3 regions of the Paenibacillus sp. KN14-4R genome follow, and region 3 is predicted to be linked to each of the others. Evidence: a T-box and tRNA genes for the amino acid it is inferred to sense, from the RefSeq annotation. Region 3 holds a T-box; the other regions hold tRNA genes.
The links. The T-box of region 3 lies ahead of tyrS (tyrosine--tRNA ligase). A T-box ahead of a tRNA ligase gene usually reads a tRNA of that ligase, here a tRNA-Tyr.

Region 1 (9,280 bases), 870 kb from region 3:
TTAAAACAGCAACTACTACGATCTTCACCCTATTTAATGAATTAGGTGCCGATATTCAGCAAAACCTCCCTAGCATTGAAAAAGTAAAGCAAATCGTTTTTAAGCTTGAAAGTGAGTTCCCACAAATTAAAGAAATCATCAACCTTGCCTTAACAGATGCGGGTAAAGCCCAACGTCTTGTCAGTAATATTCAAGATAATTTACCTACGATCGAACGGTTATCCAAAAACGGGCAAGAGATGTCATCTGACTTCTTAAACTTTTCAAATAAGGCCGAAGATGCACTGGTCAAAGCCGGTCCTGGTATCAAACAAGATTTAACCATGCTCCAGGAAATTGCATCTTCAACGGAAGACATCACTTCATTACTGATGAACAGTGATATTAAACCGGAAAAAGCTATTCCTACTGCAAAATCTATAAGTGAAAGACTCGGCCTCGCAGGTAAAGCCGTAGATGGTATTGTAGGCTTCTTAAATCGTCTGCAAACAATGGGAGGCAATAATAAACTAGCAAGCGCGATAGACTCACTAAACGGTGTTAAAAATAAATTTAATGAACAACAAAATAATATCCAAAAGATTATTTCATTAATTGAGCAAGGTAAAAAGCCAACAGAAGCCTTAATAAACAACGTCAACCAACTTTCCAAGCAATTAAAACAAGATTTAGGTGGGGTTATTGATGGTTTTGATACTACAATCATGCCTGCCATTCAAAATGCAATCGACAAATCCAAATCCATTGCTAAAGATGTAGGAGATATCCTAGCACAAGCACAAAAGAGTCTGCCAGATGTCACTAGCTTACTTTCTGATGCCGCTAAAGGAATTGATTTAGGGAAAGATGAGTTAGCAAAAGTTCAAAAAGACTTACCTGATATCGAGCGTAAAATACATCAACTTGCTAATAAAATTCGTGAGTTCGAAAACAGTGCAGACATAAAAGAAATTATTGATCTGCTCAAGCACGATATTAAGAAGCAAAGTGACTTTTTTGCCGAACCTGTCCTTTTAAAGGAAAATAAAATATTCCCAATGCCCAACTATGGCTCCAGCATGTCTCCTTTTTTTACAACCCTTTCGTTATGGGTCGGTGCATTATTACTCATTTCTCTTTTATCTGTAGATGTACATCAACCAAGTGCTAATTATAAGAGCTATCAAATATTCTTTGGGCGGTTCCTTACTTTCCTAATGATTGCTCTATTACAAGCCCTTGTAGTAACGCTAGGTGACATTTATATTCTAGAAACGTATGTCGTCCATAAAGGATTCTTTATTTTATTTGCACTTTTTAACAGTACAGTATTCACACTTATCATTTATACGATGGTTTCAATTTTCGGTGATGTAGGTAAAGCACTTTGTATCGTCTTGTTGGTATTGCAAATTTCCGGTTCAGGTGGAACATTCCCCATTCAAGTGACGCCGCCATTTTTCCAAGCAATCTATCCCTTCTTGCCATTTACTCACGCTATTAACATCATGCGCGAAGCAGCTGCAGGCATATTGTGGGATGTTGTTGCAAAGAATTGTATCATTCTTATCATCTATGGTAGTTTAATGATTTTGCTTGGTGTTGCACTCAAGAAAAGTATTAATAAGTTCACCGCGAAGTTTAAAAAAAGGCTTAAAAGCAGCGACCTCATACATTAACTTCTACATTCAATTGAGTTAAATGGATTGGTTATTTTGCCCTCACGATTTTGAGTCGCGCATACTATTCGGAAGATAGCAGAAGATAAGTTCAAGAAGAGGAATCTAATAACTGCGAAAAGCCTTGTTAAATCAAGTTTTTTTGCGCAAGCCCCGTAAATGCTCGTGCCAACTGAAGTTCTTACTGAAAAGTTGAAATGTTAAATTAAATATGCTAGAATACTGTCAAATATGAAACGGGAGTTGAGGAGAATAATGTAAAATTTCTTGCTTAAATTACGAAAGGTAAAACAAAAAATTGTTTTATTCTTTGTAGAGCAAGAAAGTTACTTATTCTTTTCACTCAAATAAAATAACATTTTATCTACCCCATTATTTGGGTTAGCTTTTAACATTGTTTATTTGAGCTACAAGAAAGGTAACTTTCTTGTAGCTTTTTATTTTTTGGATGGAGGAAATTGCCATGTCTTTAATCAATGTGTCTGACCTAACCTTTGCTTATGAGGGTAGTTACGACAACATCTTCGAAAACGTTAGCTTTCAAATTGATACAGATTGGAAATTAGGTTTTACTGGAAGAAACGGTCGAGGAAAAACAACCTTTCTGAATCTGCTACTTGGTAAATATGATTACAGTGGAACCATCTCAGCAAATGTCAGTTTTGAATACTTTCCTTTTCAAGTTAAACACAAGGAACTTAATACCCTGGATGTTATCGACGAAATTTATCCTGACTACGAGTATTGGCAGATCGTACGCGAACTGTCTTTGCTGAAGGTGTCAGAGGATGTGTTATATCGGCCGTTTGAAACCATGTCAAACGGGGAGCAAACAAAAGTATTATTAGCAACCTTGTTTTTGAAGGAAAACAGTTTTCTGCTTATCGACGAGCCAACTAACCATTTGGACATTCACGCACGGAAACTGGTTAGCGATTATCTCAAAAAAAAGAAAGGATTTATTTTGGTTTCACACGATCGAGCATTTCTAGATAACTGTGTAGATCACATTCTTTCTATAAACAAAACTCATATTGAGGTTCAAAACGGTAATTTCTCGGATTGGTGGGAGAATAAACAAAGACAGGATAATTATGAGTTAGCTGAAAACGACAAACTACGGAAAGATATTAAACGGCTGTCTGAAGCTTCAAAGAGAACGAGTAACTGGTCTCACGAAGTAGAAAAAACAAAAAACGGCACTCGAAACTCCGGTTCAAAAGTCGATAAAGGATATATCGGACACAAGGCCGCCAAAATGATGAAACGCTCGAAATCGATTGAACAGAGACAGCAATCCTCAATTGAGGAAAGTTCCAAACTTTTGAAAAATATCGAAAGCGCGGAGAGTTTGAAAATTACTCAACTTACCTATAATAAAAAGTTGATGGTCGAATTAGAGAATGTTTCAATTCATTACGTAGAACACACAGTATGCAACGACGTAACCTTTACCATTGAACAAGGAGAACGTATTATACTTGCAGGTCCAAACGGTTCAGGGAAATCAAGTATTCTCAAGCTGATTCTTGGCGAGGAGATTCCTTTTACAGGAACGTTTCGCAAAGGTAGTCAACTAAAAATTTCATATGTCTCACAAGACACCTCTCATTTGCAAGGTAACTTAACAGATTTTGCAAGCAAGAACGAGATTGATGAGAGTTTGTTCAAAGCGATTTTAAGAAAACTCGATATTTCGCGCATACAATTTGAAAAAGATATGTCTTCATTCAGCGGCGGACAGAAGAAAAAGGTATTAATCGCAAAGAGCTTATGCGAGAAAGCACATCTCCATGTATGGGACGAACCGTTAAACTTTATTGATGTCATTTCCCGTATCCAACTCGAAGAATTATTGCTGGAACATTCCCCGACAATAATTTTTGTTGAGCATGACAGCGAATTTTGTAAAAATATCGCCACTAAAATTGTGAATCTGTAATGTAATTTTATGCTTATTTTATCTCAGGAGGTTGGAATAAATGTTTAGGTGACATTTACATTCTAGGCACGTATGTCGTCCATAAAGGATTATTTAACAGTACGGTATTCACTCTTATTATGTATACGATGGTTTCAATTTTCGATGATGTTGGTAAAGCACTTTGTTTGGTGTTGCACTCAAAAAAGTATTAATAAGTTCACAGCGAAGTTTAAAAAAAGCTTAAAAGCAGCGACCTCATTCATTAACTTCTACATTCAATTGAGTCAATTGGATAGGTCATCTAGCTTACCATCTAACACAAAAAAATAAGCCTTGATGATCATGAATTAAATGATCATCAAGGCTTATTGCTGTAATGCCGGTGAAGGGACTCGAACCCCCACGGTTTCCCTCACGATTTTGAGTCGCGCGCGTCTGCCAATTCCGCCACACCGGCTTGCCAAAAAATAATGGCGCGCCCTGAGAGATTCGAACTCCCGGCCTTTTGATTCGTAGTCAAACGCTCTATCCAGCTGAGCTAAGGGCGCAAAATCTGTGTTGTTAATAAATGGTGCCGAAGACCAGACTTGAACTGGTACGGTAGTCACCTACCGCAGGATTTTAAGTCCTGTGCGTCTGCCGATTCCGCCACTCCGGCGAGTTAATAAAGATTATGGAGGCGCCACCCAGACTCGAACTGGGGGTAAAGCTTTTGCAGAGCTCTGCCTTACCACTTGGCTATGGCGCCACTATCTTTGGAAATGGAGCGGAAGACGGGATTCGAACCCGCGACCCTCGCCTTGGCAAGGCGATGCTCTACCCCTGAGCCACTTCCGCATATATATACTGGGGATATAGGATTTGAACCTATGCATGACGGAGTCAAAGTCCGTTGCCTTACCGCTTGGCTAATCCCCACTATTGTCTTGAAAAAATGGGGCGGACGAGGGGAATTGAACCCCCGAATGTCGGATCCACAAACCGATGCGTTAACCACTTCGCCACGACCGCCACGAAATTTCAGGAAAAATAATTGGCAGGGGCAGCAGGAATTGAACCCACACCAAAGGTTTTGGAGACCTTTGTTCTACCTTTAAACTATGCCCCTATAAATGGTGGAGGCTGATGGATTCGAACCACCGAACTCGAAGAGAGCAGATTTACAGTCTGCCGTGTTTAGCCACTTCACTAAGCCTCCGGAAGAAAATACCTATGGTGCCGTCGAGAGGACTTGAACCCCCAACCTACTGATTACAAGTCAGTTGCTCTACCAGTTGAGCTACAACGGCATATTATTAAGAATGGTGGCTCGGGACGGAATCGAACCGCCGACACGAGGATTTTCAGTCCTCTGCTCTACCGACTGAGCTACCGAGCCTCACATTTAGGCCCATTATGCATAATTAATGCATATTTTGAAAGATAAATGGCGGAGCTGACGAGATTCGAACTCGCGGTCTCCTGCGTGACAGGCAGGCATGTTAGGCCTCTACACCACAGCTCCACATTAGGTTTCTCATGAAGAGAATTTGGTTGCGGGGGCAGGATTTGAACCTGCGGCCTTCGGGTTATGAGCCCGACGAGCTACCGAGCTGCTCCACCCCGCGTTATTATTGAAATATAAATGGTGGAGGCTAACGGGATCGAACCGCTGACCCTCTGCTTGTAAGGCAGATGCTCTCCCAGCTGAGCTAAGCCTCCGTAATGTTGGTGACCCGTAGGGGATTCGAACCCCTGTTACCTCCGTGAAAGGGAGGTGTCTTAACCCCTTGACCAACGGGCCTTGCTAACTTGATTGAAAATAATCTGGCGGAGAGAGAGGGATTCGAACCCTCGAGACGCTTGTGACGCCTACACGATTTCCAATCGTGCTCCTTCGGCCAGCTCGGACACCTCTCCATATGGCTCCCCGAACAGGGCTCGAACCTGTGACAACACGATTAACAGTCGTGTGCTCTACCAACTGAGCTATCAGGGAATACTTAACTATTATACAGGGTTTATTCCCTGAAAACTAGTAGCAAAACGAAGGTAAATCATGGTATTTAGATAAGCCCTCGACCGATTAGTATTGGTCAGCTCCACACATTGCTGCGCTTCCACCTCCAACCTATCAACCTCGTCGTCTACAAGGGGTCTTACTAATTGGGAAATCTCATCTTGAGGGGGGCTTCGCGCTTAGATGCTTTCAGCGCTTATCCCCTCCGTACATAGCTACCCAGCGGTGCTCCTGGCGGAACAACTGGTACACCAGCGGTACGTCCATCCCGGTCCTCTCGTACTAAGGACAGCTCCTCTCAAATTTCCTACGCCCACGACAGATAGGGACCGAACTGTCTCACGACGTTCTGAACCCAGCTCGCGTACCGCTTTAATGGGCGAACAGCCCAACCCTTGGGACCTACTTCAGCCCCAGGATGCGATGAGCCGACATCGAGGTGCCAAACCTCCCCGTCGATGTGGACTCTTGGGGGAGATAAGCCTGTTATCCCCAGGGTAGCTTTTATCCGTTGAGCGATGGCCCTTCCATGCGGTACCACCGGATCACTAAGCCCGACTTTCGTCCCTGCTCGACTTGTTGGTCTCGCAGTCAAGCTCCCTTATGCCTTTGCACTCTTCGAATGATTTCCAACCATTCTGAGGGAACCTTGGGACGCCTCCGTTACTCTTTAGGAGGCGACCGCCCCAGTCAAACTGCCCACCTGACACGGTCCCTCTACCGGTTATACGGTAGTAGGTTAGAACTCCGATACGATCAGGGTGGTATCCCAACGTTGCCTCCACCTAAGCTGGCGCTCAGGCTTCTAAGGCTCCCACCTATCCTGTACAGATCGTACCAAAGTTCAATATCAAGCTGCAGTAAAGCTCCATGGGGTCTTTCCGTCTTGTCGCGGGTAACCTGCATCTTCACAGGTATTAAAATTTCACCGGATCTCTCGTTGAGACAGCGCCCAAGTCGTTACGCCATTCGTGCGGGTCAGAATTTACCTGACAAGGAATTTCGCTACCTTAGGACCGTTATAGTTACGGCCGCCGTTTACTGGGGCTTCGGTTCACAGCTTCGGGATTGCTCCCTAACCACTCCCCTTAACCTTCCAGCACCGGGCAGGCGTCAGCCCATATACTTCGCCTTACGGCTTCGCATAGACCTGTGTTTTTGCTAAACAGTCGCTTGGGCCTTTTCACTGCGACCCCCTCGAGCTATTCACTCTACCGGGGTACCCCTTCTCCCGAAGTTACGGGGTCATTTTGCCGAGTTCCTTAACGAGAGTTCTTCCGCGCGCCTTAGAATTCTCTTCTCACCCACCTGTGTCGGTTTACGGTACGGGCACCTTGACCTGACTAGAAGCTTTTCTTGGCAGTGTGAAATCATGACCTTCGGTACTTTAAGTTTCCCTCCCCATCACAGCCCAGCCTTATCGATGTGCGGATTTGCCTACACATCAGCCTCACTGCTTGGACGAGCATATCCATCGGCTCACGTCACTATCCTACTGCGTCACTCCATCGTTCATAACGGTTTTTGGTGGTACAGGAATTTGAACCTGTTGTCCATTCGACTACGCCTTTCGGCCTCGCCTTAGGTCCCGACTTACCCTGAGCGGACGAACCTTCCTCAGGAACCCTTAGGTTTTCGGCGGACAAGATTCTCACTTGTCTTTTCGTTACTCATACCGGCATTCTCACTTGTGTACGCTCCAGCTGTCCTCACGATCAACCTTCACTGCTGTACACAACGCTCCCCTACCCAAACAGAAATTCATCTGTTGTCATAGCTTCGGTGGTGTGTTTAGCCCCGTTACATTTTCGGCGCAGAGTCACTCGACCAGTGAGCTATTACGCACTCTTTAAATGATGGCTGCTTCTAAGCCAACATCCTGGTTGTCTTTGCAACTCCACATCCTTTCCCACTTAACACACACTTGGGGACCTTAGCTGATGATCTGGGCTGTTTCCCTCTTGACAATGGATCTTAGCACTCACTGTCTGACTCCTGGATATAAGTATGTGGCATTCAGAGTTTGACTGAACTTGGTAACCCTTGGGGGGCCCCGCATCCAATCAGTGCTTTACCTCCACTACTCTCTTTCCAAGGCTAGCCCTAAAGCTATTTCGGGGAGAACCAGCTATCTCCGAGTTCGATTGGAATTTCTCCGCTACCCCCACCTCATCCCCGCATTTTTCAACATGCGTGGGTTCGGGCCTCCAGTGCGTGTTACCGCACCTTCACCCTGGACAGGGGTAGATCACACGGTTTCGGGTCTACGTCTACATACTAAAATTCGCCCTATTCAGACTCGCTTTCGCTGCGGCTCCGGCTTATCACCTTAACCTCGCATGCAAACGTAACTCGCCGGTTCATTCTACAAAAGGCACGCCATCATCCCTTAACGGACTCTGACTTTTTGTAAGCGCACGGTTTCAGGTTCTTTTTCACTCCCCTTCCGGGGTGCTTTTCACCTTTCCCTCACGGTACTGCTTCACTATCGGTCGCTAGGGAGTATTTAGCCTTGGCAGATGGTCCTGCCAGATTCCGACGGGGTTTCACGTGTCCCGCCGTACTCAGGATCCGTCTAGGAATTTCGCTCACTTTTGGCTACAGGGCTGTTACCTTTTATCGCAGACCTTTCCAGATCTCTTCGCCTAGCAAGCTATTTCCATGTTGACGTCCTACAACCCCAAAGAGCAAGCTCTTTGGTTTGGGCTAATCCGCGTTCGCTCGCCGCTACTGACGGAATCACTTTTGTTTTCTTCTCCTCGAGGTACTTAGATGTTTCAGTTCCCTCGGTATACCTCCTCTGCAGCTATGTATTCACTGCAGGGTAACTGTGCATTACCACAGCTGGGTTCCCCCATTCGGACATCCCCGGATCAAAGCCTGCTTACGGCTCCCCGAGGCATTTCGTCGTTCGCCACGTCCTTCTTCGGCTCCTAGCGCCTAGGCATCCTCCGTGCGCCCTTATTAGCTTATCTTATTGTAATTAGACCAAAGTCTTCTTACGGATCAACTAAATAGGCAATTCTTATGAAACATAAGAATGCTTTAGATGTTCGATGATTTTCCATTTGCATGGATAACATCGTCCTATGCTTTACTTCTTCGTTTCGCTATCTAGTTTTCAAGGAACAAGGTTTTCGAAAGGCTATTGGCCTTTCAAAACTGAACACGAGTGAATGAATATTATATATTTGAATGTTTCCGTTGCAGGAAACGATTCTCCATAGAAAGGAGGTGATCCAGCCGCACCTTCCGATACGGCTACCTTGTTACGACTTCACCCCAATCATCTACCCCACCTTCGGCGGCTGGCTCCCTTGCGGGTTACCCCACCGACTTCGGGTGTTGTAAACTCTCGTGGTGTGACGGGCGGTGTGTACAAGACCCGGGAACGTATTCACCGCGGCATGCTGATCCGCGATTACTAGCAATTCCGACTTCATGCAGGCGAGTTGCAGCCTGCAATCCGAACTGAGATCGGCTTTTTAGGATTCGCTCCAGATCGCTCTTTCGCTTCCCGTTGTACCGACCATTGTAGTACGTGTGTAGCCCAGGTCATAAGGGGCATGATGATTTGACGTCATCCCCACCTTCCTCCGGTTTGTCACCGGCAGTCATCCTAGAGTGCCCACCATTACATGCTGGCAACTAAGATCAGGGGTTGCGCTCGTTGCGGGACTTAACCCAACATCTCACGAC
Region 2 (9,280 bases), 1.8 Mb from region 3:
AAGGACCACCCCATCATTTATCTATTTCAATGACTTAGCTTACATTATATGTTACAGATTAAAATCAAAAATATTATAGTCATATTATCCCCTTTAAGTAGACAATGCGTAGAAAGTCACTACAGTTTACTTGGAGGAGATAATATCATGGGGAATAAAGAAAAACATACGATGTTGGATTTTAGAGAAAAGAAGTTCAAATGACCTCGAAGATAAGCTAGCGTATAAGAAAAAATCGTGGGAGCTTGAAATAAAATGTTCTATGGTAAGAAAATGGGTTGCGCATTCTGAACGGAAAGGTCTGGCTGGACTTGGAGAGAGGCGTAGCAACGGACCAACAAATATATCATCATAGAGCAACTCTCTTCACGATTCGTTATACCCCTGTAAGGCCACTTAGTGGCGTTTCACTCAGTGGTTAACTCCAAATGGTTCCGGAATAGAGATCACAAAACTACTCGGAAGATCGATAACGAAACTCTAATGGAGAAAATTATGGAATACCATAAAGGGGCATCTACGGATATCCACGTATACAGATATGATTGTATAAGACCTTAGGCATTCTGATAAACCACAAATTTGTTTAACGCTTGATAAAGGTGCTTGGTATCCGTTCTAGCATACGTCGTAAGCGACCCAACAGCAGTAAAGAGGTATATGTGATCTCCAACAATGTCTTAAACCGTGAATTTGAAGTTTCAAAACCCAATGAAAAGTGGGTAACAAATATCACTTATTTACCGCACTTGAATAAGTATCTTTTCTCGTCCACAATAATCGTTCTTTACCATAATGAAGTTGTAGCGTGCAAGATTGGCTTGCGCTACGATCCCCCATTAGTTCTAAATACCGTTTAAACAAGGGGTGAAAATGCGCATGGCTAAAGACGTAAGGCGTTCTCCTGCTGGAACATCTCCAAATGAAAGCGAGCATGTCTCGTAAAGGAAATTCTTACGGAAAGTTTCTTCGTACATTTGAAGTCCAGATGCCTTATACTCCAAAAGTTCAAGACCGAAGAAGAACTAATTGAAGCTATTCACAGCTATATTTAATTCTATAAAAATGAACGTTTCAAAAGAAAATAAACAACCTTAGTTCGGTATTGTACCGGGCTAAGGTTGTTTAATTGAGGCTTATATAACGCTGTCCACTTGACGGGGGCTAACATCATAACTGCTGGTTGTTCTTTTTCTTACTTAGAAAGAAGTAACACAACTTAAATTCTTATTCGAATATCATGATCAAATAACAATCACTTATCTTTGGCTTAATCAATATACTTAAGAAACCAAAACATTACTTACAAATAAATTAATCGATTGTATCAATTTAAGAAATCATTTGAATAATCGTCAGTAAAGTTACCCATTACCCACATTAAACACCACCTGAACAAAATCAACTCAATGTAACAAAAGAAGCCGCTACCCAAAATGAGTAACAGCTTCTTTTCATTTGCTCGGCGACGTCCTACTCTCCCAGGACCCTTCGGTCCAAGTACCATCGGCGCTGGAAGGCTTAACGGTCGTGTTCGGGATGGGTACGCGTGGTTCCCTTCCGCCATCGTCACCAAACTAGCTTTTATTTAAAAAAGCGACCAAGGCTTGTGCCTTGAAAACTAGATGCGAATTGAAGAGTAAAGATAGGGTTTACGAAGTCTGATCTTCGTAAAGTTTTTAGATAAGCCCTCGACCGATTAGTATTGGTCAGCTCCACACATTGCTGCGCTTCCACCTCCAACCTATCAACCTCGTCGTCTACAAGGGGTCTTACTAATTGGGAAATCTCATCTTGAGGGGGGCTTCGCGCTTAGATGCTTTCAGCGCTTATCCCCTCCGTACATAGCTACCCAGCGGTGCTCCTGGCGGAACAACTGGTACACCAGCGGTACGTCCATCCCGGTCCTCTCGTACTAAGGACAGCTCCTCTCAAATTTCCTACGCCCACGACAGATAGGGACCGAACTGTCTCACGACGTTCTGAACCCAGCTCGCGTACCGCTTTAATGGGCGAACAGCCCAACCCTTGGGACCTACTTCAGCCCCAGGATGCGATGAGCCGACATCGAGGTGCCAAACCTCCCCGTCGATGTGGACTCTTGGGGGAGATAAGCCTGTTATCCCCAGGGTAGCTTTTATCCGTTGAGCGATGGCCCTTCCATGCGGTACCACCGGATCACTAAGCCCGACTTTCGTCCCTGCTCGACTTGTAGGTCTCGCAGTCAAGCTCCCTTATGCCTTTGCACTCTTCGAATGATTTCCAACCATTCTGAGGGAACCTTGGGACGCCTCCGTTACTCTTTAGGAGGCGACCGCCCCAGTCAAACTGCCCACCTGACACGGTCCCTCTACCGGTTATACGGTAGTAGGTTAGAACTCCGATACGATCAGGGTGGTATCCCAACGTTGCCTCCACCTAAGCTGGCGCTCAGGCTTCTAAGGCTCCCACCTATCCTGTACAGATCGTACCAAAGTTCAATATCAAGCTGCAGTAAAGCTCCATGGGGTCTTTCCGTCTTGTCGCGGGTAACCTGCATCTTCACAGGTATTAAAATTTCACCGGATCTCTCGTTGAGACAGCGCCCAAGTCGTTACGCCATTCGTGCGGGTCAGAATTTACCTGACAAGGAATTTCGCTACCTTAGGACCGTTATAGTTACGGCCGCCGTTTACTGGGGCTTCGGTTCACAGCTTCGGATTGCTCCTAACCACTCCCCTTAACCTTCCAGCACCGGGCAGGCGTCAGCCCATATACTTCGCCTTACGGCTTCGCATAGACCTGTGTTTTTGCTAAACAGTCGCTTGGGCCTTTTCACTGCGACCCCCTCGAGCTATTCACTCTACCGGGGTACCCCTTCTCCCGAAGTTACGGGGTCATTTTGCCGAGTTCCTTAACGAGAGTTCTTCCGCGCGCCTTAGAATTCTCTTCTCACCCACCTGTGTCGGTTTACGGTACGGGCACCTTGACCTGACTAGAAGCTTTTCTTGGCAGTGTGAAATCATGACCTTCGGTACTTTAAGTTTCCCTCCCCATCACAGCCCAGCCTTAATGATGTGCGGATTTGCCTACACATCAGCCTCACTGCTTGGACGAGCATATCCATCGGCTCGCGTCACTATCCTACTGCGTCACTCCATCGTTCATAACGGTTTTTGGTGGTACAGGAATTTGAACCTGTTGTCCATTCGACTACGCCTTTCGGCCTCGCCTTAGGTCCCGACTTACCCTGAGCGGACGAACCTTCCTCAGGAACCCTTAGGTTTTCGGCGGACAAGATTCTCACTTGTCTTTTCGTTACTCATACCGGCATTCTCACTTGTGTACGCTCCAGCTGTCCTCACGATCAACCTTCACTGCTGTACACAACGCTCCCCTACCCAAGTAGAAATCTTGTTTCTACATGTCATAGCTTCGGTGGTGTGTTTAGCCCCGTTACATTTTCGGCGCAGAGTCACTCGACCAGTGAGCTATTACGCACTCTTTAAATGATGGCTGCTTCTAAGCCAACATCCTGGTTGTCTTTGCAACTCCACATCCTTTGCCACTTAACACACACTTGGGGACCTTAGCTGATGATCTGGGCTGTTTCCCTCTTGACAATGGATCTTAGCACTCACTGTCTGACTCCTGGATATAAGTATGTGGCATTCAGAGTTTGACTGAACTTGGTAACCCTTGGGGGGCCCCGCATCCAATCAGTGCTTTACCTCCACTACTCTCTTTCCAAGGCTAGCCCTAAAGCTATTTCGGGGAGAACCAGCTATCTCCGAGTTCGATTGGAATTTCTCCGCTACCCCCACCTCATCCCCGCATTTTTCAACATGCGTGGGTTCGGGCCTCCAGTGCGTGTTACCGCACCTTCACCCTGGACAGGGGTAGATCACACGGTTTCGGGTCTACGTCTACATACTAAAATTCGCCCTATTCAGACTCGCTTTCGCTGCGGCTCCGGCTTATCACCTTAACCTCGCATGCAAACGTAACTCGCCGGTTCATTCTACAAAAGGCACGCCATCATCCCTTAACGGACTCTGACTTTTTGTAAGCGCACGGTTTCAGGTTCTTTTTCACTCCCCTTCCGGGGTGCTTTTCACCTTTCCCTCACGGTACTGCTTCACTATCGGTCGCTAGGGAGTATTTAGCCTTGGCAGATGGTCCTGCCAGATTCCGACGGGGTTTCACGTGTCCCGCCGTACTCAGGATCCGTCTAGGAATTTCGCTCACTTTTGGCTACAGGGCTGTTACCTTTTATCGCAGACCTTTCCAGATCTCTTCGCCTAGCAAGCTATTTCCATGTTGACGTCCTACAACCCCAAAGAGCAAGCTCCTTGGTTTGGGCTAATCCGCGTTCGCTCGCCGCTACTGACGGAATCACTTTTGTTTTCTTCTCCTCGAGGTACTTAGATGTTTCAGTTCCCTCGGTATACCTCCTCTGCAGCTATGTATTCACTGCAGGGTAACTGTGCATTACCACAGCTGGGTTCCCCCATTCGGACATCCCCGGATCAAAGCCTGCTTACGGCTCCCCGAGGCATTTCGTCGTTCGCCACGTCCTTCTTCGGCTCCTAGCGCCTAGGCATCCTCCGTGCGCCCTTATTAGCTTATCTTGCGATCAACTAACTAGGCTGTTCTTATGAAACATAAGAACGCTTTAGATGATTAATGTTTTCAGTTACTGAAAACATCTTCCTATGCTTTACTTCTTCGTTTCGCTATCTAGTTTTCAAGGAACAAGGTTTTCGAAAGGCTATTGGCCTTTCAAAACTGAACACGAGTGAATGAATGTGATCCGAAGATCTGTATTTGAATGTTTCCGTTGCAGGAAACGATTCTCCATAGAAAGGAGGTGATCCAGCCGCACCTTCCGATACGGCTACCTTGTTACGACTTCACCCCAATCATCTACCCCACCTTCGGCGGCTGGCTCCCTTGCGGGTTACCCCACCGACTTCGGGTGTTGTAAACTCTCGTGGTGTGACGGGCGGTGTGTACAAGACCCGGGAACGTATTCACCGCGGCATGCTGATCCGCGATTACTAGCAATTCCGACTTCATGCAGGCGAGTTGCAGCCTGCAATCCGAACTGAGATCGGCTTTTTAGGATTCGCTCCAGATCGCTCTTTCGCTTCCCGTTGTACCGACCATTGTAGTACGTGTGTAGCCCAGGTCATAAGGGGCATGATGATTTGACGTCATCCCCACCTTCCTCCGGTTTGTCACCGGCAGTCATCCTAGAGTGCCCACCCAAAGTGCTGGCAACTAAGATCAGGGGTTGCGCTCGTTGCGGGACTTAACCCAACATCTCACGACACGAGCTGACGACAACCATGCACCACCTGTCTTGAATGTTCCGAAGAAGGACTCTATCTCTAGAGTTTACATTCAGATGTCAAGACCTGGTAAGGTTCTTCGCGTTGCTTCGAATTAAACCACATACTCCACTGCTTGTGCGGGTCCCCGTCAATTCCTTTGAGTTTCAGTCTTGCGACCGTACTCCCCAGGCGGAATGCTTAATGTGTTAACTTCGGCACCAAGGGTATTGAAACCCCTAACACCTAGCATTCATCGTTTACGGCGTGGACTACCAGGGTATCTAATCCTGTTTGCTCCCCACGCTTTCGCGCCTCAGCGTCAGTTATAGGCCAGAAAGTCGCCTTCGCCACTGGTGTTCCTCCACATCTCTACGCATTTCACCGCTACACGTGGAATTCCACTTTCCTCTCCTACACTCAAGTCTTCCAGTTTCCAGTGCGAATCGGGGTTAAGCCCCAACCTTAAACACCAGACTTAAAAGACCGCCTGCGCGCGCTTTACGCCCAATAATTCCGGACAACGCTTGCCCCCTACGTATTACCGCGGCTGCTGGCACGTAGTTAGCCGGGGCTTTCTTCTCAGGTACCGTCACCTAAAGAGCAGTTACTCTCCTTAGCGTTCTTCCCTGGCAACAGAGCTTTACGATCCGAAAACCTTCATCACTCACGCGGCGTTGCTCCGTCAGACTTTCGTCCATTGCGGAAGATTCCCTACTGCTGCCTCCCGTAGGAGTCTGGGCCGTGTCTCAGTCCCAGTGTGGCCGTTCACCCTCTCAGGTCGGCTACGCATCGTCGCCTTGGTGAGCCATTACCTCACCAACTAGCTAATGCGCCGCAGGCCCATCTGTAAGCAACAGGTTACCCCGTTTTTCTTGACCCTCTCATGCGAGAAGACCACTTATTTGGTCTTAGCTACCGTTTCCGGTAGTTATCCCAATCTTACAGGCAGGTTGCCTACGTGTTACTCACCCGTCCGCCGCTAAGCTATTCCCGAAGGAATAACTCCGCTCGACTTGCATGTATTAGGCACGCCGCCAGCGTTCGTCCTGAGCCAGGATCAAACTCTCCATTAAAGACTTTTCCGAAGGAAAATGTCTGATGTGAGCTGATTGCTCAAAATTTACTTACTAGCTTTGTCTTAATCATTCACCCGAAAGTGACAATCTCGACATTTGAGATTTTACAATCTCTTTATATTCATTCACTCGTTGTTCAGTTTTCAAAGGACAATTCTTTTCTTGTTGTCTTCCGTTTTAGCGGCGACAACTTTTATATCATATCATGCTTTCAGTGTTTATGTCAACATGTTTTTGATATTCTTTTTTAAAAGTTTAAATGGTCGGGACGACACGATTTGAACATGCGACCCCCTGGTCCCAAACCAGGTGCTCTACCAAGCTGAGCTACGTCCCGATATAATTTTATTGAAAAAATGGCGCGCCCTGAGAGATTCGAACTCCCGGCCTTTTGATTCGTAGTCAAACGCTCTATCCAGCTGAGCTAAGGGCGCATATTACATAATACTTTTAAAAAGTGGAGCGGAAGACGGGATTCGAACCCGCGACCCTCGCCTTGGCAAGGCGATGCTCTACCCCTGAGCCACTTCCGCATTTTGGTGCGCGTAGAGGGACTTGAACCCCCACGGTCGCCCGCTAGATCCTAAGTCTAGTGCGTCTGCCAATTCCGCCATACGCGCACACTGTGTAATTCATGGTGAGCCATGAAGGACTCGAACCTTCGACACCCTGATTAAAAGTCAGGTGCTCTACCAACTGAGCTAATGGCTCTTATTAAGTTAAATGGGGCGGACGAGGGGAATTGAACCCCCGAGTGTCGGATCCACAAACCGATGCGTTAACCACTTCGCCACGACCGCCACAATCATGCTTAGCATGAGCACTACAAGCGTAGTTCATACCAAGTATTAATTATTTTAAAAAATGGTGGAGGCTGATGGATTCGAACCACCGAACTCGAAGAGAGCAGATTTACAGTCTGCCGTGTTTAGCCACTTCACTAAGCCTCCGGAAAAACTATGGTGCCGTCGAGAGGACTTGAACCCCCAACCTACTGATTACAAGTCAGTTGCTCTACCAGTTGAGCTACAACGGCATATTATTAAGAATGGTGGCTCGGGACGGAATCGAACCGCCGACACGAGGATTTTCAGTCCTCTGCTCTACCGACTGAGCTACCGAGCCTCATACACTTTATAGATAAGTATCTACTATAAAGATAATGGCGGAGCTGACGAGATTCGAACTCGCGGTCTCCTGCGTGACAGGCAGGCATGTTAGGCCTCTACACCACAGCTCCATAATATTTTATTGTATAAATGGTGGAGGCTAACGGGATCGAACCGCTGACCCTCTGCTTGTAAGGCAGATGCTCTCCCAGCTGAGCTAAGCCTCCGAAATATGGTGACCCGTAGGGGATTCGAACCCCTGTTACCTCCGTGAAAGGGAGGTGTCTTAACCCCTTGACCAACGGGCCTTATATGGCTCCCCGAACAGGGCTCGAACCTGTGACAACACGATTAACAGTCGTGTGCTCTACCAACTGAGCTATCAGGGAAAATTGATTAGTATAGAGAATAAAAACCACCACTACGTGATGTGAATGGTGGTTTCGTTCGCTCGGCGACGTCCTACTCTCCCAGGACCCTTCGGTCCAAGTACCATCGGCGCTGGAAGGCTTAACGGTCGTGTTCGGGATGGGTACGCGTGGTTCCCTTCCGCCATCGCCACCAAACTAGCTTTTATTTAAAAAAGCGACCAAGGCTTGTACCTTGAAAACTAGATGCGAATTGAAGAGTAAAGATAGGGTTTACGAAGTCTGATCTTCGTAATGTTTTAGATAAGCCCTCGACCGATTAGTGTTGGTCAGCTCCACACATTGCTGCGCTTCCACCTCCAACCTATCAACCTCGTCGTCTACAAGGGGTCTTACTAATTGGGAAATCTCATCTTGAGGGGGGCTTCGCGCTTAGATGCTTTCAGCGCTTATCCCCTCCGTACATAGCTACCCAGCGGTGCTCCTGGCGGAACAACTGGTACACCAGCGGTACGTCCATCCCGGTCCTCTCGTACTAAGGACAGCTCCTCTCAAATTTCCTACGCCCACGACAGATAGGGACCGAACTGTCTCACGACGTTCTGAACCCAGCTCGCGTACCGCTTTAATGGGCGAACAGCCCAACCCTTGGGACCTACTTCAGCCCCAGGATGCGATGAGCCGACATCGAGGTGCCAAACCTCCCCGTCGATGTGGACTCTTGGGGGAGATAAGCCTGTTATCCCCAGGGTAGCTTTTATCCGTTGAGCGATGGCCCTTCCATGCGGTACCACCGGATCACTAAGCCCGACTTTCGTCCCTGCTCGACTTGTAGGTCTCGCAGTCAAGCTCCCTTATGCCTTTGCACTCTTCGAATGATTTCCAACCATTCTGAGGGAACCTTGGGACGCCTCCGTTACTCTTTAGGAGGCGACCGCCCCAGTCAAACTGCCCACCTGACACGGTCCCTCTACCGGTTATACGGTAGTAGGTTAGAACTCCGATACGATCAGGGTGGTATCCCAACGTTGCCTCCACCTAAGCTGGCGCTCAGGCTTCTAAGGCTCCCACCTATCCTGTACAGATCGTACCAAAGTTCAATATCAAGCTGCAGTAAAGCTCCATGGGGTCTTTCCGTCTTGTCGCGGGTAACCTGCATCTTCACAGGTATTAAAATTTCACCGGATCTCTCGTTGAGACAGCGCCCAAGTCGTTACGCCATTCGTGCGGGTCAGAATTTACCTGACAAGGAATTTCGCTACCTTAGGACCGTTATAGTTACGGCCGCCGTTTACTGGGGCTTCGGTTCACAGCTTCGGATTGCTCCTAACCACTCCCCTTAACCTTCCAGCACCGGGCAGGCGTCAGCCCATATACTTCGCCTTACGGCTTCGCATAGACCTGTGTTTTTG
Region 3 (9,280 bases):
CACCTGATTTGCTCAGCTCGCTCGTAGGGGCGAACGATGATGTCGCAGGGAAAACGTACGAAACGGTGGGAATCTCTCCTCTAAATCCTGGTTTTGGTACGGTTACAATCAAGCCCAAGAAAGAAATACATGGTTGGGTGAGGCATCAAGGTTTGGTGGAAAAAAATATTGAAAACCTAACTTTTCAACTTTCGTTAAATGGAAAAAGTGAAAAACGAACATTTACGTTCCATATTGATTGTAAGGATATGAAGTTCCGCACGCTCTAAAAAGTATGGATCGCTAAATGATCGCATACCCGTAACAGACACTAGACACTACCGTGGTAGAGGGTAGTGTCTGTTTGTATTTTGATTCATACCCAATAGCCATGCCATCTGCTTAACAGCAGCAATGATCGGAATTTGGAAATGTTGTTTGATCACAGCGGTATAGGGCACCTGAGTTTGAAAAGGGACTTTTTTTGGAATCCTGCTATTACTGGAGTAAAAGAGAAGGAGCGGGATAATGAAGAAGGATACCCATATAACTGTAATAACAAAGGCAAAAAGTAGAAAGTCCCTTTATCATTTCACGAGGTTGAGAAATTTATCAGCTATTGCCCATTTCGATGCGCTATTGTCCAGTTATCAAATAGACCCTCACTCTGCCGGTGAGCGACGAGCAAAGGCTAAGGAAGTCATTTATGATACGTATCCTTTTACAATAAATGCTCATCTGAAAATTCCTGATCTTATGATAGACAAAGCAGTCACACAGGAACAATTTCGAGCTTGCTTGGATCGACATGTGTTTTTTTGGCCTACATTAAAAGACTGTCAAAAAATGATGGAAACCTATGCACGGCGAGAACCAAATGAAGGATTTGCTGTTCTTGAATTCGACGCGTATTCTTTGCTATTCGCTCATTATTCAGCTATTAAATTATCGAAATACGACTCGGGTAGCTCACCAAGGTTTCCAACGCTGTGTACGTACAAGAAGAGTCCGGATATGTTCCTGCCTCTTCATCTTTTCAAAAGTATCGTGAATAACACGGTGCCTGCAAAGGCGTCCGAGGTACGAGAGGTGCTAATAGAAGATCGGGTAAATGACGTGTCCAAGTATCTGCGAGCCGTTTACGTCAATAATCGAAGAGATATTCCTGTAGGCTGGAGTGAACTAGCGAGGCCACTTGCTGATTTACAAAAATAAGCATGGGGAATGAGTAAGAAGATGACTCGTATACTCAGGGTGTCATCTTCTTGATATTATTTATTGTTTTATATTTGATCATAGGAGGATCTGGCCTGAGTCCACTGATTCAATGCTCTCATTGGTTGGAGTATAGATTCCCCTAATGGGGTGAGTGAATATTCAACGATTGGTGGGAAGCAGGCCATATTGTCGATAGCACGGCTACAAGCAATCAAGCTTCGCTCCATATACCTGTATTCCTTCGAGAATTCATTCAAAATAACCTGAAATAGAACAAGCCTGAGCGTGGTGGGTCATGCGCTCCGGCTTGTTTTTATTTTGTTAAGTTTTCTGCTTGTCTTGCGTAGAATGATGCACTTAAGGGGAGAGGTATGTCTATCTCGGCCTCTGCTTGGACAATTCGGCTCAATATCTCGACCACATGCTCATGAAATTGCCGCAACGCTTTGCCGGATGGCTGATTAACTTCTTTGATTACAAATTCACATTTTTTCATCGGGGTACTCATCCAAAAATTTACAGTTGTCATATTCGATGAAGTGTCATCAAAAATACTCAACATTCTATTTGGAAGGCGGCAAAAATTTAACAGGTTTGGAGTAGAAGCCAGTATGGAAAGCAAAACAATCACTGGGGCATACAGGTACGAATCCTAAGTTGGTTCGCCCACCTTATGGTTCAGCACCAGGATTGAAAAGTGAACAGATTCGCAATCAAATTATAAAAGCTGGAATTTAAATTTGGGATTGGACAATTGATTCTAAGGACTGGACGTTAAAAGATCCAAACCAAACTTTAGAAAATATTAAAAAGCAAACTACATTTGACAGAGAAGTCATTTTCATGCATGAAAAACAACAAACCTTACAAGCACTTCCAGAAATAATTGCATTTTATAAGGAAAAAGGATATGAATTTGGTGTATATAATGACGCTGACCATTTCTATCTTAATTTCCAAAATGACACACGTTTGTAAACGATATTTCATCTTTAATTACACTTTGTTATTGTATTGAATCAATTGAGATAAAATCATTTGTGCTTCCTTAATTTTCTGGCTTAGGGAAGGTTGTGTCTTAGATGGTAGAAAGCAAAAGACTACATTTTTGAAAAAGAATGTAGTCTCTTTTTGCTCATTTACTATTGACAGTCTGGAGGAATACACCTATTATTTTTATAATGACTGTTTTTACAGATTATAGTCATAATAAAAGGAGAGATTGTATGCCTAAAGTTGTAAGTGAGTATGAAAAAGAAATGATAAGAGAAGCCATGTACATAAAAGGAGTCGAACTGATTCAGCAAAAGGGTATAAAACGAGTCACTGTTGAAGACATTGCAATGGCTGTAAATATAGGGAAAGGGTCCTTTTATTCTTATTATAATTCAAAAGAGGAACTCCTCTATGCCGTTATAAAAAAGAGTGAAAAAAAACTGTTTGACAGAATAACAGCGGTTCACATTAATAAGGGAGATGCCAAAGAAGGGCTCGTAAGGGCACTAAAGGAAATTTATTTGGCACCAGAAAGTCTCGCACTGTATGTGAAACCCTCCGATATGGAATATTTGTTTCGTAAACTCCCAAGTGCTGTTGAAGAATGGGAACAAGCGAAAGCAAAGGATTACTTTAGCCAGACACTAGCCGCTTTTGGGATCCGTGAATCCAATTGTGATTTCAAAGTGCTTGCCTATTTGATGGATAGCCTGCATTTTGTTGCCTCTCAGGGTACCCAATATGGTGAACAAGGCAAAGAACAAGCTTTGAATATTATGGTTGATTCAATTGCCGGTTATATGTCACAGGGGATAGAGGTATGAAGAAATGTTCTTAACTTCGCAGATCGTTTTGGCGGCGTTCGTACTTATCACTGTTTTTTTCTTTTCTTTCCTGTACTTTATGAAAAAGAAACGTGCGAAAGAAATTAAAATCACTTCAAATAATGGAGTAAACTATGGAGAGTTTGTAGCCATTGGGGGTATAAAGCAATATCTGTATCATCGAGGGGATGATGTTCAAAACACCGTGCTGTTGTTTTTGCATGGGGGTCCTGGTTCTCCAATGTTACCATTTGCACAGGAATTTCAGGTGCCGTGGGAGAAGAAAGTTACTGTTGTACACTGGGAGCAGAGAAATTGCGGAAAAACCTACTTTAAAAATGATCCAAAGATAGTCACTCCAACAACAACTATTGACCAAGTAATTCAAGATACATATGAGGTTGTGGAATACTTAAAAGCCAAATACCAAAAAGAAAAAATTATCATTATGGGGCACTCGTGGGGTTCTGTACTGGGAAGCCTGTTTACTCTGAAGTATCCACATTTGGTGTTAGGTTACATTGGTGTCGGACAGGTTGTTAATTTGTTTAAAAATGAGATGGTCAGTTATGAAAGAGCGACAGAGTGCATAAAAGAATCAGGCAACCAAAGGGATTATGAAGCGCTTGCTGCATTAAGTCCTTATCCTGGCAAGACTTACAATGATGAAATGAAAAAGAAGATGGCAAAGTTTCGCAAATTGCAAGCTAAGTATAAGCTGGCAGCAGGAGCTACGCCAGAGTTGGTATGGAGTGCTTTATGCTCCCCTTTCTATACTTTAAGAGATATACGTTACTTATTAAGCCCTGGAGTGATTGAAACTGGGCAGTCTACCATTATGAACTATCTAATTCAAACATTTGACCTACCGGCCATTGGCATAAAATATGAAACACCTGTTTTTTATATTCATGGTGAGGATGACTGGCAGACTCCCTATCCACTTGCAAGAGATTATTTTACTACGGTGGAAGCGTCATCCAAGCAATTTTATTCTATCCCAAATGCAGGTCATGTCACCATGCTTGACCAAAAGGAAAAGTTTAATGAGGCTCTTTTTGAGATTTTAGATAATTTAAAGGAATAAACCTTATTTTGTAAGGTTTTAGTCACATATGGCTTTCATAAATAAACAATAGTCGAGGCTGCACGAAAAGTCAGGCAAAGAAGCAAGATTTGATACGATGCAGAATGATATGAATATGTTGATTTTCAGCCGAAAACGCTCATGAGCAGACCGGGTGTTTCTAATAAAACTTGATAATTTTGGTGTTTGACAAACAAATTCTCTAGCACTATGATTGTCAGTAATCTAATATTGGATAACACGATGAAAGAGCGAAGTAGCAAGATTGTCCCTGTTTACAGAAAGCCAGGGGTTGATGCGACCTGGTACACACAATATTGCGAGTTACACTCTGGAGTATCTTAGATAACGCTAAGCGAACTGGCAATCGATATCATTGCCGAGAGTGGTATTAATAGTGGCTGCAGCACTGTTAATGCAATTTGGGTGGTAACACGGTTAATTAATCGTCCCTATGTCTACAATAGACTAGGAGACGATTTTTTTGTTTTTTAACTTATTCATCAGGGAGCTGAAGCACAATGTTGAACATTATAGATGAGCTAGAATGGCGCGGGGCCATTAATCAACAGACGGATACAGAAGGTTTGCATAAATTAACAAGCGAGAAGTCGATATCGCTATACTGTGGTGTTGACCCTACCGGTGACAGTATGCATATTGGCCACTTGATTCCATTTATGATGCTGAAGCGATTCCAGCTCGCTGGCCATCGCCCCGTAATCTTAATTGGCGGAGCAACAGGCACAATCGGTGACCCAAGCGGCCGGACGTCAGAACGTACGCTGCAAACCATGGATCAAGTTCAGAAGAACGTAGATGCGCTGACAGCACAAATGAAGAAACTGTTTGTCAACGAAGGCGACACGGGACTACGCATGGTGAACAACTACGATTGGACACATAACTTAACGATTTTGGATTTCTTACGTGACTACGGAAAGAACTTCAGCGTCAATACGATGCTGGGCAAAGATATCGTAGCAAGTCGCCTCGATACGGGGATTTCATTTACCGAGTTCTCATACCAGATTCTTCAATCGATGGACTTCCATCACTTGTTTAAAGAAGAAGATGTCCAACTGCAAATTGGCGGTGCAGATCAATGGGGCAACATTACAAGTGGTCTTGACTTGATTCGTAAAAAAGAAGGTCCTGAAGCAAAAGCATTCGGACTGACCATTCCATTGATGTTGAAAGCGGACGGTACGAAGTTCGGCAAAACAGCAGGTGGTGCAATCTGGCTCGATCCTAACAAAACGACTCCATTCGAGTTTTACCAGTTCTGGGCGAATACAGATGATCGAGACGTTATTAGATACTTGAAATTCTTTACCTTCTTGACGAAAGAACAAATCGATGAACTGGAAGTGAAGGTACAGACAGAGCCTCACAAACGTGAAGCTCAGCTTAAATTGGCAGAAGAAATGACGAAGTTCGTACACAGTGAGGAAGCTCTAAAGCAAGCGCAAAAAATTACGGAAGCATTATTCAGCGGGGATATTAAGTCGCTAACAGCAGATGAAATTGAGCAAGGCTTCAAAGATATGCCTACATTCCATGCCTCCAAGGAAACAAAAAATATTATCGACTGGCTGGTTGATTTAGGTGTTGAGCCATCTAAACGTCAAGCACGTGAAGATATTACGAATGGCGCAATCACGTTGAACGGCGACAAAGTTACAGATGTTAATATGGATGTTACAGTAGATAACTCTTTTGATGGACGATTCATTATTATTCGTAAAGGCAAAAAGAACTACAACCTTGTAAAGTTGATATAAATCACATAGATTGTTGCATTAGAACTGGTTTTTGGTCGTAAATGGCCGAAACCGGTTCTTTTTTTTACAGAATAAAATCAGCATTTGTAAGACATTCTAAAGGTACAACGATTAACGTCATCTTGTTTTTAGAAGGAAGGACAGAGATTATGGCTAAAAAATTGACACTGTTCGGGCTAATCGGTATTACAATGGCGTTTTTTGGTACTGTACGTAGTGTTCCGACACTTTCCATTACCGGTTGGACACAGATTTTCTACATGCTGGTTGCAGCGATCTTGTTTGCACTTCCAATTGCATTAATGTCTGCTGAGCTGTCAACGGGATTCCCTCAAGAGGGCGGCCCGCAAGTATGGGTCAAAAATGGATTAGGTGAAAAGTGGGGCTTTGTTACTTCATGGTTGCTATGGGTGCAAATGTTTTTCGGGATGGTAATGGTTGCATCGACGGTAGGTATACTATTTGGATACGTGATTAACACTCCTACGCTTTCATCGAATAACTTCTTTATTTTTGCGGTTATTCTCATCTCATACTGGGGTGTCACCTTATTGAACTTAAAGTTCGATATGGTCAAAATTGCGGGTAACTGGGGAGCCATCATAGGGGTATATATCCCATTTGTCTTTCTTGTTATTTTAGGCGTTATTTTTCTATTCAAAAATGGAATTCAACCGGGCAGTTATCTGGGTAACTTCAAGGCAAGTGATTTGCTGCCGAATCTAGGAGATCTGGGAAGCCTGACTTACTTATCTGGGATTATCTTCATTTTTGCCGGTGTTGAAATTTCTTCTGTACATGCGAACAATATTGAAAATCCAAAACGTAATTATCCGATTGCTGTTATCGCATCTGTTGTTTTGCTCGTAATTTTCAACCTTGTTGCTGGTTTGACGGTATCTAATGCTGTACCGAAAGGCAAAATGGAATTGGCGAACATTACACAGCCCTATATGATTTTCTGTAATGATATAGGAATTCCATCGATTTGCGTCAACATTATCTCTGCAATGATTCTTATCGGCGTACTTGTTCAATTGAGTGCATGGGTACTTGGACCAAGTAAAGCGATGATAAAAGTTGCTGATGAAGGCAACCTGCCTCCGTTCTTTCAAAAAAGAACATCTAAGAATATTCCGATTACATTCGTTCTGATTCAAGCTATCGTTATTTCGCTTGTATCCGTTCTATACCTTGTTGTACCGGACGTCAATAGTGCATTCCTTATCATTACGATTACAACAACAATCCTGTATTGTATCGTATATTTACTGATTGCCATTTCTGCCATCCGTTTACGCTATAAGATGCCTCAAGTGGAAAGACCTTTCCGTCTAGGTAATAAAGGTAATGGTCTGATGTGGTTCGTATCCTTGCTGTCTATCATAAGTGTAATAATCACACTTGTCGTCAGTTTGATTCCACCTTCTATTCTGGACCCAAGTCAACGCACGGGGTACATCATTTTCCAAATTGCAGCAACGATTGTGATGGTAGGTATTGCTCTTATCATCTATAAAATAAAACGACCAAGCTGGAAGAAAGAGGAGTAGAAAAAATGAATTATCAAATACCGGAAATTAACTTAAAAGCACTTTTCCTAGGGGATAAAGGGGAGAACGTTGATCTTTTCAAAGAAATACTACTTAAAGTAGTTGATGAGCATGTGGGTTGGCGCCAAAACTATCAACCACAAGATTTGCCGGTTATTACACCTTATGATAAGACTTCACAAAGCTTCGAAGATACTGCAAACCATATGCGCAGCGTATTCAACGAATTATCCTCTAAGCTTCGCTCGGAATCACTCCCATGGCATACAGCCGGCCGCTTCTGGGGTCATATGAACTCAGAAACATTGATGCCAGCTATTATTGCCTATACAGCTGCTATGCTCTGGAATGGTAACAACGTTGCTTATGAATCGTCCCCGGGTACATCACAAATGGAAGAAGAAGTTGGACATCACTTGTGCAAAATGATGAGTTATATAGAAGGAAAAAGCTGGGGACATATTTGTGCCGACGGTTCGATCGCGAACTTGGAAGGACTATGGTATGCACGTAACATGAAATCCTTGCCGCTTGCGATTAAAGAAATAGCACCTGAATACGTAAAAGGTAAATCTGATTGGGAACTGCTAAATATGTCTTCCAATGCAATTCTGGATATTATGGAGAAAATTCCGGATAGGCTTGATGATATTAAAGCAAAATCTGCACGTAGCGGCAGATACCTTAACAAATTAGGGAAATGGCTTATTCCACAAACCAAACACTACTCTTGGCTTAAAGCAGCTGACATTATTGGGATCGGCCTTGATAATGTAGTAGCAATCGATGTAGATAGCACCTACCATATGGATATCGAGAAGCTAGAAGCAACCATTCGCCAACTAACGGCAGATAACATTCCAATCCTCGGAGTAGTAGGAGTAGTGGGTAGTACGGAAGAAGGTCAAATTGACCATATTCATAAAATTGTCGAACTTCGTGAAAAATTGGAAAAAGAAGGAATTTACTACTATATCCACGTCGATGCTGCATATGGCGGTTATGCTCGTGCCATTTTCTTGGATGAAAACGATGAATTCATTGCATTTGACAAAATAGATGAAGTCTACAAAAAACATAATATTTTCACAGATATGAACTTGAAAAACGAATGGCTAACTGAAGATATATATAATGCCTTCAAAGCGATGAGCCAAGTTGAGACGATTACCATTGATCCGCACAAAATGGGCTATATTCCTTACTCTGCTGGTGCCATTGTCATTAAAGACAGCAGAATGCGTGATGCGATCTCATACTTTGCAACCTATGTATTCGAGAAAGATGCGGATATTCCGGCCTTGCTCGGTGCTTATATTCTCGAAGGTTCCAAAGCAGGTGCCACCGCTGCTGCTGTATGGACTGCTCATCATGTATTGCCACTTAACGTAACTGGCTACGGCAAGTTAATGGGAGCAAGCATCGAGGGAGCATACCGCTTCTACAACTTCCTGAAGAACAGAAAATTCAATGTTGATGGTAAAGTAATTGTGCTTCACCCGTTGACGAAGCCAGACTTCAATATGGTTGACTATGTGTTCAATGAAGAAGGTAATACCGACTTAGAAAAAATGAACAAACTCAACCATGACTTCTTCGATTATGCCTCCTATGTAAAAGGTGATTTGTACAGCAACGAATTTATCACATCCCATACGGATTTTGCTATCCCTGATTATGGTAATAGTCCGCTGGAATTCGTGAATAGTCTCGGGTTTAGCAGAGCAGAATGGGATCGTGCCGAGAAAGTAACAATTCTTCGTGCTTGTGCCTTATCTCCATATGCACATGATGCGAAAGTATTTGAAGAATTTGCACCTAAGATTGAAAAGGCGATGC

Region 1: it encodes a tRNA-Tyr, which carries the amino acid that the T-box ahead of tyrS (tyrosine--tRNA ligase) is inferred to sense. The anticodon was not compared.
Region 2: it encodes a tRNA-Tyr, which carries the amino acid that the T-box ahead of tyrS (tyrosine--tRNA ligase) is inferred to sense. The anticodon was not compared.

What each region holds. Positions count from the first base shown of each region.
Region 1 covers NZ_CP197466.1:923,954-933,233, reverse strand. Annotated here, with positions in the region: gene ACSBOP_RS04540 (YhgE/Pip family protein) at 1-1,658, shown strand, start outside; gene ACSBOP_RS04535 (Lsa family ABC-F type ribosomal protection protein) at 2,122-3,600, shown strand; tRNA gene ACSBOP_RS04530 (tRNA-Leu) at 3,960-4,039, opposite strand; tRNA gene ACSBOP_RS04525 (tRNA-Arg) at 4,054-4,130, opposite strand; tRNA gene ACSBOP_RS04520 (tRNA-Leu) at 4,152-4,240, opposite strand; tRNA gene ACSBOP_RS04515 (tRNA-Cys) at 4,257-4,330, opposite strand; tRNA gene ACSBOP_RS04510 (tRNA-Gly) at 4,345-4,419, opposite strand; tRNA gene ACSBOP_RS04505 (tRNA-Gln) at 4,429-4,500, opposite strand; tRNA gene ACSBOP_RS04500 (tRNA-His) at 4,518-4,593, opposite strand; tRNA gene ACSBOP_RS04495 (tRNA-Trp) at 4,617-4,690, opposite strand; tRNA gene ACSBOP_RS04490 (tRNA-Tyr) at 4,696-4,780, opposite strand; tRNA gene ACSBOP_RS04485 (tRNA-Thr) at 4,796-4,871, opposite strand; tRNA gene ACSBOP_RS04480 (tRNA-Phe) at 4,885-4,960, opposite strand; tRNA gene ACSBOP_RS04475 (tRNA-Asp) at 5,010-5,086, opposite strand; tRNA gene ACSBOP_RS04470 (tRNA-Met) at 5,113-5,189, opposite strand; tRNA gene ACSBOP_RS04465 (tRNA-Val) at 5,208-5,283, opposite strand; tRNA gene ACSBOP_RS04460 (tRNA-Glu) at 5,291-5,365, opposite strand; tRNA gene ACSBOP_RS04455 (tRNA-Ser) at 5,390-5,481, opposite strand; tRNA gene ACSBOP_RS04450 (tRNA-Asn) at 5,485-5,560, opposite strand; rRNA gene ACSBOP_RS04445 (23S ribosomal RNA) at 5,628-8,556, opposite strand; rRNA gene ACSBOP_RS04440 (16S ribosomal RNA) at 8,809-9,280, opposite strand, start outside.
Region 2 covers NZ_CP197466.1:10,533-19,812, reverse strand. Annotated here, with positions in the region: gene ACSBOP_RS00130 (hypothetical protein) at 978-1,055, shown strand; rRNA gene rrf (5S ribosomal RNA) at 1,461-1,577, opposite strand; rRNA gene ACSBOP_RS00120 (23S ribosomal RNA) at 1,680-4,610, opposite strand; rRNA gene ACSBOP_RS00115 (16S ribosomal RNA) at 4,843-6,388, opposite strand; tRNA gene ACSBOP_RS00110 (tRNA-Pro) at 6,652-6,728, opposite strand; tRNA gene ACSBOP_RS00105 (tRNA-Arg) at 6,749-6,825, opposite strand; tRNA gene ACSBOP_RS00100 (tRNA-Gly) at 6,850-6,924, opposite strand; tRNA gene ACSBOP_RS00095 (tRNA-Leu) at 6,929-7,011, opposite strand; tRNA gene ACSBOP_RS00090 (tRNA-Lys) at 7,027-7,102, opposite strand; tRNA gene ACSBOP_RS00085 (tRNA-His) at 7,116-7,191, opposite strand; tRNA gene ACSBOP_RS00080 (tRNA-Tyr) at 7,257-7,341, opposite strand; tRNA gene ACSBOP_RS00075 (tRNA-Thr) at 7,352-7,427, opposite strand; tRNA gene ACSBOP_RS00070 (tRNA-Phe) at 7,441-7,516, opposite strand; tRNA gene ACSBOP_RS00065 (tRNA-Asp) at 7,555-7,631, opposite strand; tRNA gene ACSBOP_RS00060 (tRNA-Val) at 7,652-7,727, opposite strand; tRNA gene ACSBOP_RS00055 (tRNA-Glu) at 7,734-7,808, opposite strand; tRNA gene ACSBOP_RS00050 (tRNA-Asn) at 7,814-7,889, opposite strand; rRNA gene rrf (5S ribosomal RNA) at 7,950-8,066, opposite strand; rRNA gene ACSBOP_RS00040 (23S ribosomal RNA) at 8,168-9,280, opposite strand, start outside.
Region 3 covers NZ_CP197466.1:1,792,740-1,802,019, forward strand. Annotated here, with positions in the region: gene ACSBOP_RS08445 (hypothetical protein) at 1-269, shown strand, start outside; gene ACSBOP_RS08450 (DUF7002 family protein) at 580-1,194, shown strand; gene ACSBOP_RS08455 (hypothetical protein) at 1,511-1,693, opposite strand; partial or broken gene ACSBOP_RS08460 (polysaccharide deacetylase family protein) at 1,834-2,175, shown strand; gene ACSBOP_RS08465 (TetR/AcrR family transcriptional regulator) at 2,424-3,017, shown strand; gene ACSBOP_RS08470 (alpha/beta fold hydrolase) at 3,022-4,104, shown strand; T-box leader at 4,339-4,561, shown strand; gene tyrS (tyrosine--tRNA ligase) at 4,629-5,888, shown strand; gene tyrP (tyrosine-tyramine antiporter) at 6,038-7,441, shown strand; gene tdc (tyrosine decarboxylase) at 7,447-9,280, shown strand, end outside.